Regions from separate parts of the Listeria sp. Marseille-Q6474 genome, predicted to be linked through region 2. Evidence: predicted binding sites of a transcription regulator. Region 2 holds the regulator's gene; each other region holds the start of a gene.
What was found. The regulator Rex, encoded in region 2, represses fermentation and respiration genes when NADH is low (regulators of the CRP and FNR family bind a similar motif). The targets are predictions, from matches to a motif close to TTGTGAAATATTTCACAA.

Region 1 (3,284 bases), on a different contig from region 2:
TTGTTAGATAGAGGAAATCACTTTTGTTTAAGCCGAGAATTTTAGATAACAAGGCTTTGGCGATACCTTTACCGCCGTGCGAGTCGAGTACAGCGACCCAATGAATGCGGCTTGCCATCTCGCCAAATGTATTTCCATCCCAAAGCATTGCGGTCCCGATAATTTCGCCGTCTGGGGCTTCTACAAAGACGCAGCGCTTGGCTAATTTTTCTTTTTCATTTCCAAATTCTGTATTAAAACGCATCCGAATACTTTCCATCGATGGAACTTGGCCAGTTTCTAGTTGCAATCTGCACCAATCTTCCTCCAGCCCATCTCTATAAAAACGAAACGAATAACCTTCTGGCAAACTGAACTCAGGATATTTGGTAGCACTATGATTTACCATTGCAACAGAAATATGTGGTACTGATTTATCAAGCATGAAACCGCCTCCTTCATACAGCTATTATAACAAAAAAAATGGAAGATATCGCAAACAAATGCGAATCTTCCATCCTTATTTATAAAAAATTATTCTACTGGTTCTTCATCATTACCATGTACAGCTTCTGGTTCTGGTGCTTCCGTAGTCGTTGGTTCTTCTTCAGCACGTGGAGCAGAAACGGTAACAACTGTTTCTTCTTCCTCTGCTTGCACGACATAATCTTTGTTTTCAGGAAGGTCGTTTGTAGTTAAAACATCACCGATTTCTAATGAAGAAATGTCTAATTCAATTGTTTCTGGTAATTTTTCTGGTGTTGCTGAAACTTTTACATCATGGATAATTTGTTGAAGTACACCGCCAGCTTTAACGCCTGGAGCATCACCAACTAATACCACGCGAACATCAGTCTCAACTTCTTCATTCATATCAACAGCTAGTAAATCAACGTGCACTAATACGTCTTTTAACGGATCCACTTGATATTCATGTAATAAAACGTTTAATTTCTTGCCGTCTACAGTAACTGAAAATACGGCGTTTCGACCATTGTCACGAACTGCTTTGATTAATTCCAAAGAATCAACGGAAACTGGAACATTTTCCGATTTGTAACCATAAATAATTCCAGGCACTTTTCCTTCACTACGCAATCTCGTTACTTCTGAATGTTGCGTTGTTTCTCTTTTCTGGACCTCTAATGTTGTTGCCATAAAAAATCACTCCACTCATTCAATTTTGGTACATCTATATTATATCTACCCTTTAGAAAAATAGCAAAACAAAGCAAAAGCCTTATTTCTCTTTAAAAGGTTTATAATTCTCAATAAAAGGTAAACAGAAAATAGCGAACCGCTCCTAATGCAGACGCTTTCAAACTGTACTACAGCGTTTTCATAAATTTATTATAACAACTTTTTAAAATTTAGGACGTTCAATGCTTCACAAATGAAAAATACATGTTATACTGTACTAGTAAATAGATTTTTTATAGGAGGAATTCGAAATGAAAGATCATCAAAAAATTATTTTAGTTGGCGACGGAGCAGTTGGTTCTAGTTATGCATTTGCTTGTGTAAACTTAAGTATCGGACAAGAATTCGGCATTATTGACATAGATAAAGACAGAACAATCGGGGATGCGATGGATTTAAGCCACGCCGTTCCATTTTCCACACCGAAGAAAATCTACTCAGCAAATTATAGCGACTGCCATGATGCAGACTTAGTTGTTGTCACTGCTGGGACTGCACAAAAACCTGGTGAAACTCGTTTAGACCTAGTAAACCGCAATATCAAAATCATGAAAGGCATTGTGGATGAAGTTATGGCGAGCGGATTTGACGGTATCTTCTTAATCGCTTCTAACCCAGTAGACATCTTAACTTATGCTACATGGAAATTCTCAGGTCTTCCAAAAGAACGCGTTATCGGTTCTGGAACAAGCCTTGATACAGCACGTTTCCGTATGTCGATTGCCGATTACTTAAAAGTGGATGCTCGTAACGTCCATGGTTATATCCTCGGCGAACACGGCGACACAGAATTCCCAGCATGGAGCCACACAACAGTTGGTGGCCTTCCAATCACTGAATGGATTAACGAAGACGAACAAGGTGCAATGGATACTATTTTCGTAAGCGTTCGTGATGCAGCTTATGAAATTATCAATAAAAAAGGCGCTACATTCTACGGCGTTGCTGCGGCTCTTGCTCGTATTACAAAAGCGATCCTAAATAACGAAAATGCGATTTTACCACTTTCTGTTTATTTAGATGGCCACTATGGTATGAACGATATTTACATCGGCGCACCAGCAGTAGTTAACCGTCAAGGAGTTCGCCACATTGTTGAAATGAACTTAAACGATAAAGAAAAAGAACAAATGAAAAACTCCGCAGATACACTTAAAAAAGTTCTAGACGACGCAATGAAACAAATCGACTAATATTCTCAATTCCTAAAAGCATGCGATTTTGCATGCTTTTTTGTTATACTTAATTTATTCGAGAGGAGTGACGCGTATGATTACTTTTGACCAACTTGACACCGAGCTACAAGCCTTAGAAAACCCCAATACGATTAAAATTTTTCGTAATCACGGTTGTCCGGATTCATTAGATCTTTACGGACTAAAAATTGGAGACTTAAAGAAAATTATCCGCCGTGAAAAATTAACTAAAAACCATGAACTGGCCGTAGAGCTAATCGAATCAAATAACAGCGACTTAATTTATCTTGGTTTACTTGCGGTCAATCCAAACAAAGTAACTACCGAGCAAATCGAAAAATGGAATGTAGCTTTTCGCGAAACATGGTCACAACTCACCTTTGGACTAGCATCGATCGTAAGCAAACGTGATGATGCACTCCTTTTTGCAAAGAAGTGGATTGAGAGCGAGTATGATTTAACTAAATCCATGGGCTGGCAGATTTATAGCGAGCATATTAACAACTTGCCTGAAGCAGAGGCATTACTACAACGCGCGAAAGAAACATTACAATCCGAATCAAACAGAACTCGTTATTCGATGAACGGCTTTATTATCACTTGCGGAATTTGCAAAGACGATTTGCATGAAAAAGCAATTGAAGCCGCAAAATCAGTTGGAAAAGTTCACGTAAATCTAGGAAAAACTTCTTGTAAAGTTCCAGATGCAATTTCTTATATTGAAAAAGCGCGAAATCGGGTAAATTAAGCGGATATCCTTTGACTAGAAAAAGTACTAAGAGGTATGATAAAAGAAAACTGGAGGGATAACTCATGATTGTAACAACCTCACCAAATATTGAAGGCAAACAAATTATTGAGTATAAAAAAATTGTTTTTGGCGAAGTCATTACTGGTGTTAATTTTATG
Region 2 (3,284 bases):
ACTGCAACAATTTTCCCTGATTGCGGTTTTTCTTTAGCAGAGTCTGGTAATACAATCCCACTCGCTGTTTTTTCCTCTGCTTCAAGTACTTCAATTACAACACGATCTCCTAATGGTTTTAACAATGTAAATGACCTCCTCTGATATAATTACATTTTTCATTTTAGCACTCGACACATTAGAGTGCTAATACAGTTATTATGATACCAAACTAAATAAAAATTGCAAGCAAAAACGTTTAAAAATTAAAGAATTCTTATTTGCGGTAAAGCGTGATAACTAGTACAATAAGAAGAGCTATTTCCGCTATTTTTAAGCATTTAGCTGGAGCTTGTTTTTAGAAGGGATGCGTATTTTTTGGCTAAACGTTATATTACGATTGTATTAGTTTATTTATTATTACTATTTTCTGCATCTATTGGAATTCCGATTGTTCAACATATTTTACTTAGTATGACTACGATTTCTACAGCGGATGCTCAAACTTATGGGGTAATTACATGGTCGATTTTTTCTAATTTATTATCACTCGCCATTATTATTCCAATGCTTTATAGAAAACCAAAAGAAAATAAAATCGAACTCGGTGAAAAAACTGCGCCATTTCTGAGTATTGTGTGGATTATTGGTGGAGTGATTGGGTTATACGTAGCACAATTTATTTGTAGCATTATTCTAACGCTAATTTCTGGGAATATTGGTGAATCGGCAAACACAGAATTACTTGTTGATTTAACTAGATCGGCGCCTATTTTCTTGATTTTCATTTCAGTTCTCGGGCCAATTTTAGAAGAGCTTGTTTTTAGAAAAGTGGTTTTTGGTGGGCTGAGTAATGTGATGAACATTCATGTGGCGGCAGTTATTAGTTCGCTCTTCTTTGGGCTACTTCACGGGGATATTTCCTTTTTACTTACTTATTTTGTCATCGGATTAATTCTTTGTTTTCTTTATACGAAAACGAAACGAATTGCTGTTTCGATGGGCGCACATATTTTAATGAATACCATTGTTTTGCTCGTGAGTCTTGGAATCATTGGAGGATAATATGAAAAATTCATTAATAAAGCAAAGTTTTCTTTATTTTGCGCTTGGTCTTGTATTTGTCTATTTCGTTATTGTTCGAGTGGCTGAATATGGTTATGATCTTGTTGCCTATATACTTATACTCATGATGTTAATTGATTTTGGTATTGGTATTGGCCTTATTATCACTGGGCTTAAAAGACGTAAAAAAAACCTGTAGAAAGTAAGTGTTGCTTACCTTCTACAGGTTTTTTTATTCTGTTTTCGCTGGATAGTTTTCCAGGAAATAGATTAACGTTTGTAATTCCGTTGTAAGATCGATATGGTGCACACGAACTTGTTTTGGAACGCTAATACGAGCTGGCGTAAAGTTTAGAATACCTTTAACATCTGCTTCAATTAAACGATCTACAGTTACTTGCGCTTCGTCAGCTGGAACTGTCAGAATAACTACTTCCACACCATTTTCACGAACAATTTCTTCCATATCATTTAAGTGATAAATTGGAATGTCTTGTTGAACACTACCAACTTTCGCTGGGTCTACATCAAATGCAGCAACGATTTTGATATTATTGTTTTTCATGAAATTATAATGTAATAATGCTGTACCTAGGTTACCTACACCGATTAGTGCAACATTTGTCTGTTTGTCCTGACTAAGTGTTTTGCTGAAAAAGTCGAGTATGTAAGAAACGTTATACCCGTATCCTTTCTTACCTAATGCGCCAAAGTACGAAAAATCACGTCGAATAGTCGCTGAATCAACTTTCACCGCTTCACTTAATTCCGCAGATGATACTCGTTCCTTACCTGATTCATCTAGGTATTTCAAGTAACGATGATATAATGGTAAGCGTTTTGCTGTCGCTTGTGGAATTTTTGTTGTTTCCTCCATCATGCCTTCTGTCCCTTCTTCTTTTAAATTTTTTCTGAAGTTGAAGCTTTTGTGAACTGTACTTCCTTTCACATGCTTGCTTATATACTATAAACATTTCACAAGGAATGCACAAACTTTTTGCTCATGATTTTCAAGCAATAGTTTGTCCCGCAAAATATCTAGTGTTTTCCTTCTTTTCCATTCTACGCTAAAATCACAAATAATGCGAGTGTTTTCACAATCTACCTTATACGTGAAGCCCTTCTTCTCTCATTGCGATTACTTGGCTTTTAAGATAAACTAGTAAGGAGAACGTTCGAGGAGAGAGATTATGATATTATTACAAGTTCAGCAAATTTCTAAATTCTTCGGTGCAGAAGTTATTTTAGATAATATTAAATTAGAAGTAAAAACAGGCGACCGAATTGCCTTAGTTGGCCGAAATGGCGCTGGTAAATCTACTTTACTTAAAATTATCGCTGGAAAAATGAGTTATGACGGCGGAACAATTTCTAAACCTAAAAGTGTCGAAATTGGCTATTTGGCTCAAAATACTGGCCTTGAATCCACGAAAACAATTTGGGATGAAATGTTAAGTGTTTTTAATTCACTTAGAAAAATGGAAGCAGATTTACGCAAAATGGAGCTTCGTCTTGGGGAACCTGAGCTTTATAATAATCCGGAAAAATATCAAGCATTGATGACCGATTACGATACTTTGCAACATACTTTTAAAGAAGTTGGTGGGTATACGTATGAAGCAGAAATCCGTTCCGTTTTAAACGGTTTACGCTTTTATCCAGAAGATTATGAAGTAGAAATCGCCTCACTCAGTGGTGGGCAAAAAACAAGGCTTGCACTGGCTAAGTTATTACTCGCGAAACAGGATATTCTTGTTCTCGATGAACCGACAAACCATTTAGACATTGAAACACTAGCATGGTTAGAAACATATTTGCAAAACTATCATGGTTCTTTACTTATCGTTTCTCATGACCGCTATTTCCTAGATAAAGTCGTTAACCAAGTATACGAAATTAGCCGCACAAGAATTGATCACTACAAAGGAAATTACAGTTCATTTGTTAGTCAAAAACAAGCTAAACTTGAACAAATGTGGAAAGAATTCGATAAACAACAAAAACAAATTTCCAAGCTAGAAGATTTTGTCGCTAGAAATATCGTTCGCGCTTCTACAACTAAGCGAGCTCAGAGCAGAAGAAAACAATTAGAAAAAATGGATGTACTCGCTCGACCTCAAGGCGACGAAAAATCGGCTCATTTTGGCTTCCAATTTGAAAAGCAAACTGGTAAAGATGTTTTAATGGTAGATGAATTAAGTATTGGTTACGCCAAAGACAAGCGCATCGCTTCCAATCTA
Region 3 (3,284 bases), on a different contig from region 2:
GGCACATAAGCGTAATCGTCACGCCACCCCACACGGAGAATACGGTAATGTAATCAAAGAAACCAGCATACATATCCATATCACTATTAATCGGCATACCTTGAATCAAACTAGCAAATAATACACCAAATAGGAATGGCGGTAAAATACTACCGAAGAAAATAACCCAATCCCACGTTTTTATCCAAAGTGGTGAATCTTTTTGACCACGGAATTCAAAAGAAACCCCACGACCAATTAAAGCAAGTAATAAGAATACTAGTGGAATATAATACCCACTAAACATTGTTGCATACCAGTTTGGGAAAGCCGCGAAAATCGCGCCCCCTGCAGTTAATAGCCATACTTCATTTGCATCCCAGAACGGTCCAATCGTATTAACGAGTACGCGGCGTTCCAGTGCATTTCTAGCCATAAATCGTGTAGACATCCCAACACCAAAGTCAAAACCTTCAAGGAAGAAGAATCCAATGAATAAGATGGCGATTAATAGAAACCATAACTCATTTAGTGACAAAGCTTTCATCCCCCTTATCAAATGGATCTACGGAAATCTCTGCTTTTTCTGGTTTGTGTCCGTCTGGTCCTTTTTTAATTTCACGTATAAATAAGTAAACCAATAGAATGGCTAAAATCGTATAAATTGTCGAGAACGCAATTATCGAGAACAAAATTTGTCCTGATGAAACGTTTGGCGATACGGCATCAGCGGTTTTCATGTAACCGAAAACTACCCATGGTTGTCGCCCTATTTCTGTCATAATCCAACCCATGGAGTTCGCTAGGAACGGGAAGCCAATCATTGGAATCATGAAACGTAAATACCATTTTGCATTAACGAGTTTTTTCTTCCAAGCAAGCACGATACCGATTAATGCGAATAGAATCATTAACATACCTGCGCCAACCATGATACGGAAGCTCCAAAATGCTGTTTTAACTGGTGGGATGTAGTCACCTTCACCATATTTTTCTTCATATTGTTTTTGCAGCGTGTTCATACCTTCCACGCTACCAGTTAATGTTCCGTAAGATAAGAAACTTAGCGCGTATGGGACATTGACTTCCCATTCGTTTTTCTTCTCTTCCGGATTAATTTTGGCAATCATTGTCCAAGGGGCTGGGTCGGCTGTATCTTCCCATATCCCTTCTGTTGCAGCCATTTTCATAGGTTGAGTTTTAACTAAGTATTGTGCTTGCGAGTGACCACTGAAAGCCACACCAAAACCACCTATTACCGCCATGACCATTGCAATTTGGAATGATCGTTTAAAGAAGGCGACATCTTGTTTTTTGAGCATCTTATACGCACTGACACCAGCAATGAAAAAGGCCCCAGTGGCAAATGCCCCGAATATAACGTGCGGGAATTCCACGAGCAGTTGTCCATTAGTAATAAGTTGCAAGAAATCATTCATTTCTGCGCGGCCGTTCTTAAATTCAAAACCAACCGGATGTTGCATAAATGAGTTTGCAGCTAAAATCCAGAAACTAGACATGATTGTTCCGATTGAAACAAGCCAAATACAAGCTAAATGAAGCTTTTTGCCAAGTTTGTCCCAACCAAAAATCCAAAGTCCGATAAACGTAGATTCCATAAAGAATGCAAGTAACGCTTCGATAGCAAGTGGTGCTCCGAATACGTCCCCAACAAATCTAGAGTAATCCGACCAGTTCATCCCAAACTGGAATTCTTGAATAATACCGGTTACGACACCGACCGCGAAGTTAATAAGGAATATGTGTCCCCAAAACTTCGACATTTTTTTGTAAATTTCTTTCCCCTTCACGACATACAACGTCTCCATAAGAGCAACCATAAATACAAGTCCAATTGAAAGTGGTACAAATAAAAAATGGAAAATCGTTGTTGATGCGAATTGAAAACGGGCTAAAAATAGTTTATCCACCCTTTTCTCCTCCTTTTTATGCTTAAAATTGCTGTTTAGTCCCTTGCTTTTTTGCTTCTTTCTTAAAAACCTTGTGAAAAACCGCCCAAAGTGATGCGCCCAGTTGCTCTGTAATTCACAAAGCATAATAAAATAATATGTAATCCTTATTTTTCACGGGTTTAGGAACTAGTTAAGAAAGATTTTTACTTTATAATGAGTTCTATCTGGAGTATATTTTATCCTATTTTAAGGTAAATTTATTTAGTACTTTAGATGTTATTTTATTTTTGAGAGATTGTGATAAATTTCGCAATTATTAAGTGGCTGTAAATGTTGATAAGACTTATTGCTTTTTATTTCACAATAGAAATCGTAAAAGCATGATTTAGTATAATGAGTATTAAGACCTATTCTTTTTTTTACGTTTTCGCAATTCCCGGAAGAAACTTTTTAACATCGCGCTGCTTTCGGCTTCTAATAATCCAGCTTCTACTTTACACGTATGGTTAAATCGATCATCCTGTAATAAATTCATTAATGAGCCTGCTGTTCCGGCTTTTGGATCTTTTGCTCCGTAATAAACTTTGTCAATTCGCGAAAGTAAAATTGCTCCACTGCACATCGGACATGGTTCTAGCGTGACATATAGTTCTGCGCCACTAAGACGCCAAGAATTTTGGTGTTTACAAGCATCTTCAATTGCAAGTAACTCCGCATGAGTCACAGCATTCTGGGTAGTTTCGCGTAAATTATGTGCGCGACCAATAATTTCTCCATCTAAAACAACAACTGCACCAATTGGAACCTCTCCAATTTCCCGTGCCTTCTTCGCCTCCTCAAGCGCTTGTTGCATAAAGAAATCTTGTTCCATCTATGCACCTCATTTCTCAAAAATCACTCACTGCCATTTTATCATAGCTTGTATTAGATGTAAGAATAATCTGCTCAAATTTTCACAGGAATACTTTTAGTTGCTTTCATAAGGCATTTATATTACCATATATTAATACTAGGTACTAAAACAAAATTATCAAAATATACAATCTACTTGCAAAGGAGAATCATTATGAATTCAGAGAAATTAATTGCTCCAGAACTTTATAATATCACCGACGAGATTGCTAAATTTAGTTCTGAAAAAACTGCTTTAATTTGGAAAAACGAACACAATGAAACAAAAACTTGGAGTTACCGCCACTTGCTGGAACAAGCGAACAAATTTGCTAACGTTGTAAAAGATGCGGGCGTAAAAAAAGGCGATCATGTCATTGTTATGACGCCTAGACTACTAGAAACTTATGCCATTTACATGGGTTTATGGAAAGCTGGTGCCATTATCATCCCGGCATCCGAGCTTCTTAAAGCACATGACTTAGAATACCGCATCCGCCA

Region 1: OC533_RS07460 (L-lactate dehydrogenase) is a predicted target of Rex. The motif match lies at 1,355-1,372, and genes of this name have one in related genera.
Region 3: OC533_RS09090 (cytochrome ubiquinol oxidase subunit I) is a predicted target of Rex. The motif match lies at 2,188-2,205, and genes of this name have one in related genera.

What each region holds. Positions count from the first base shown of each region.
Region 1 covers NZ_CAMPPS010000001.1:1,484,635-1,487,918, forward strand. Annotated here, with positions in the region: gene OC533_RS07450 (GNAT family N-acetyltransferase) at 1-424, opposite strand, end outside; gene OC533_RS07455 (50S ribosomal protein L25/general stress protein Ctc) at 514-1,137, opposite strand; gene OC533_RS07460 (L-lactate dehydrogenase) at 1,431-2,372, shown strand; gene OC533_RS07465 (DNA alkylation repair protein) at 2,449-3,123, shown strand; gene OC533_RS07470 (putative heavy metal-binding protein) at 3,189-3,284, shown strand, end outside.
Region 2 covers NZ_CAMPPS010000002.1:352,785-356,068, reverse strand. Annotated here, with positions in the region: gene groES (co-chaperone GroES) at 1-125, opposite strand, end outside; gene OC533_RS12575 (CPBP family intramembrane glutamic endopeptidase) at 358-1,044, shown strand; partial or broken gene OC533_RS12570 (DUF4305 domain-containing protein) at 1,046-1,250, shown strand; gene OC533_RS12565 (redox-sensing transcriptional repressor Rex) at 1,277-1,924, opposite strand; gene OC533_RS12560 (ABC-F family ATP-binding cassette domain-containing protein) at 2,235-3,284, shown strand, end outside.
Region 3 covers NZ_CAMPPS010000001.1:1,824,580-1,827,863, reverse strand. Annotated here, with positions in the region: gene cydB (cytochrome d ubiquinol oxidase subunit II) at 1-517, opposite strand, end outside; gene OC533_RS09090 (cytochrome ubiquinol oxidase subunit I) at 504-1,910, opposite strand; gene tadA (tRNA adenosine(34) deaminase TadA) at 2,293-2,763, opposite strand; gene mbcS (acyl-CoA synthetase MbcS) at 2,959-3,284, shown strand, end outside.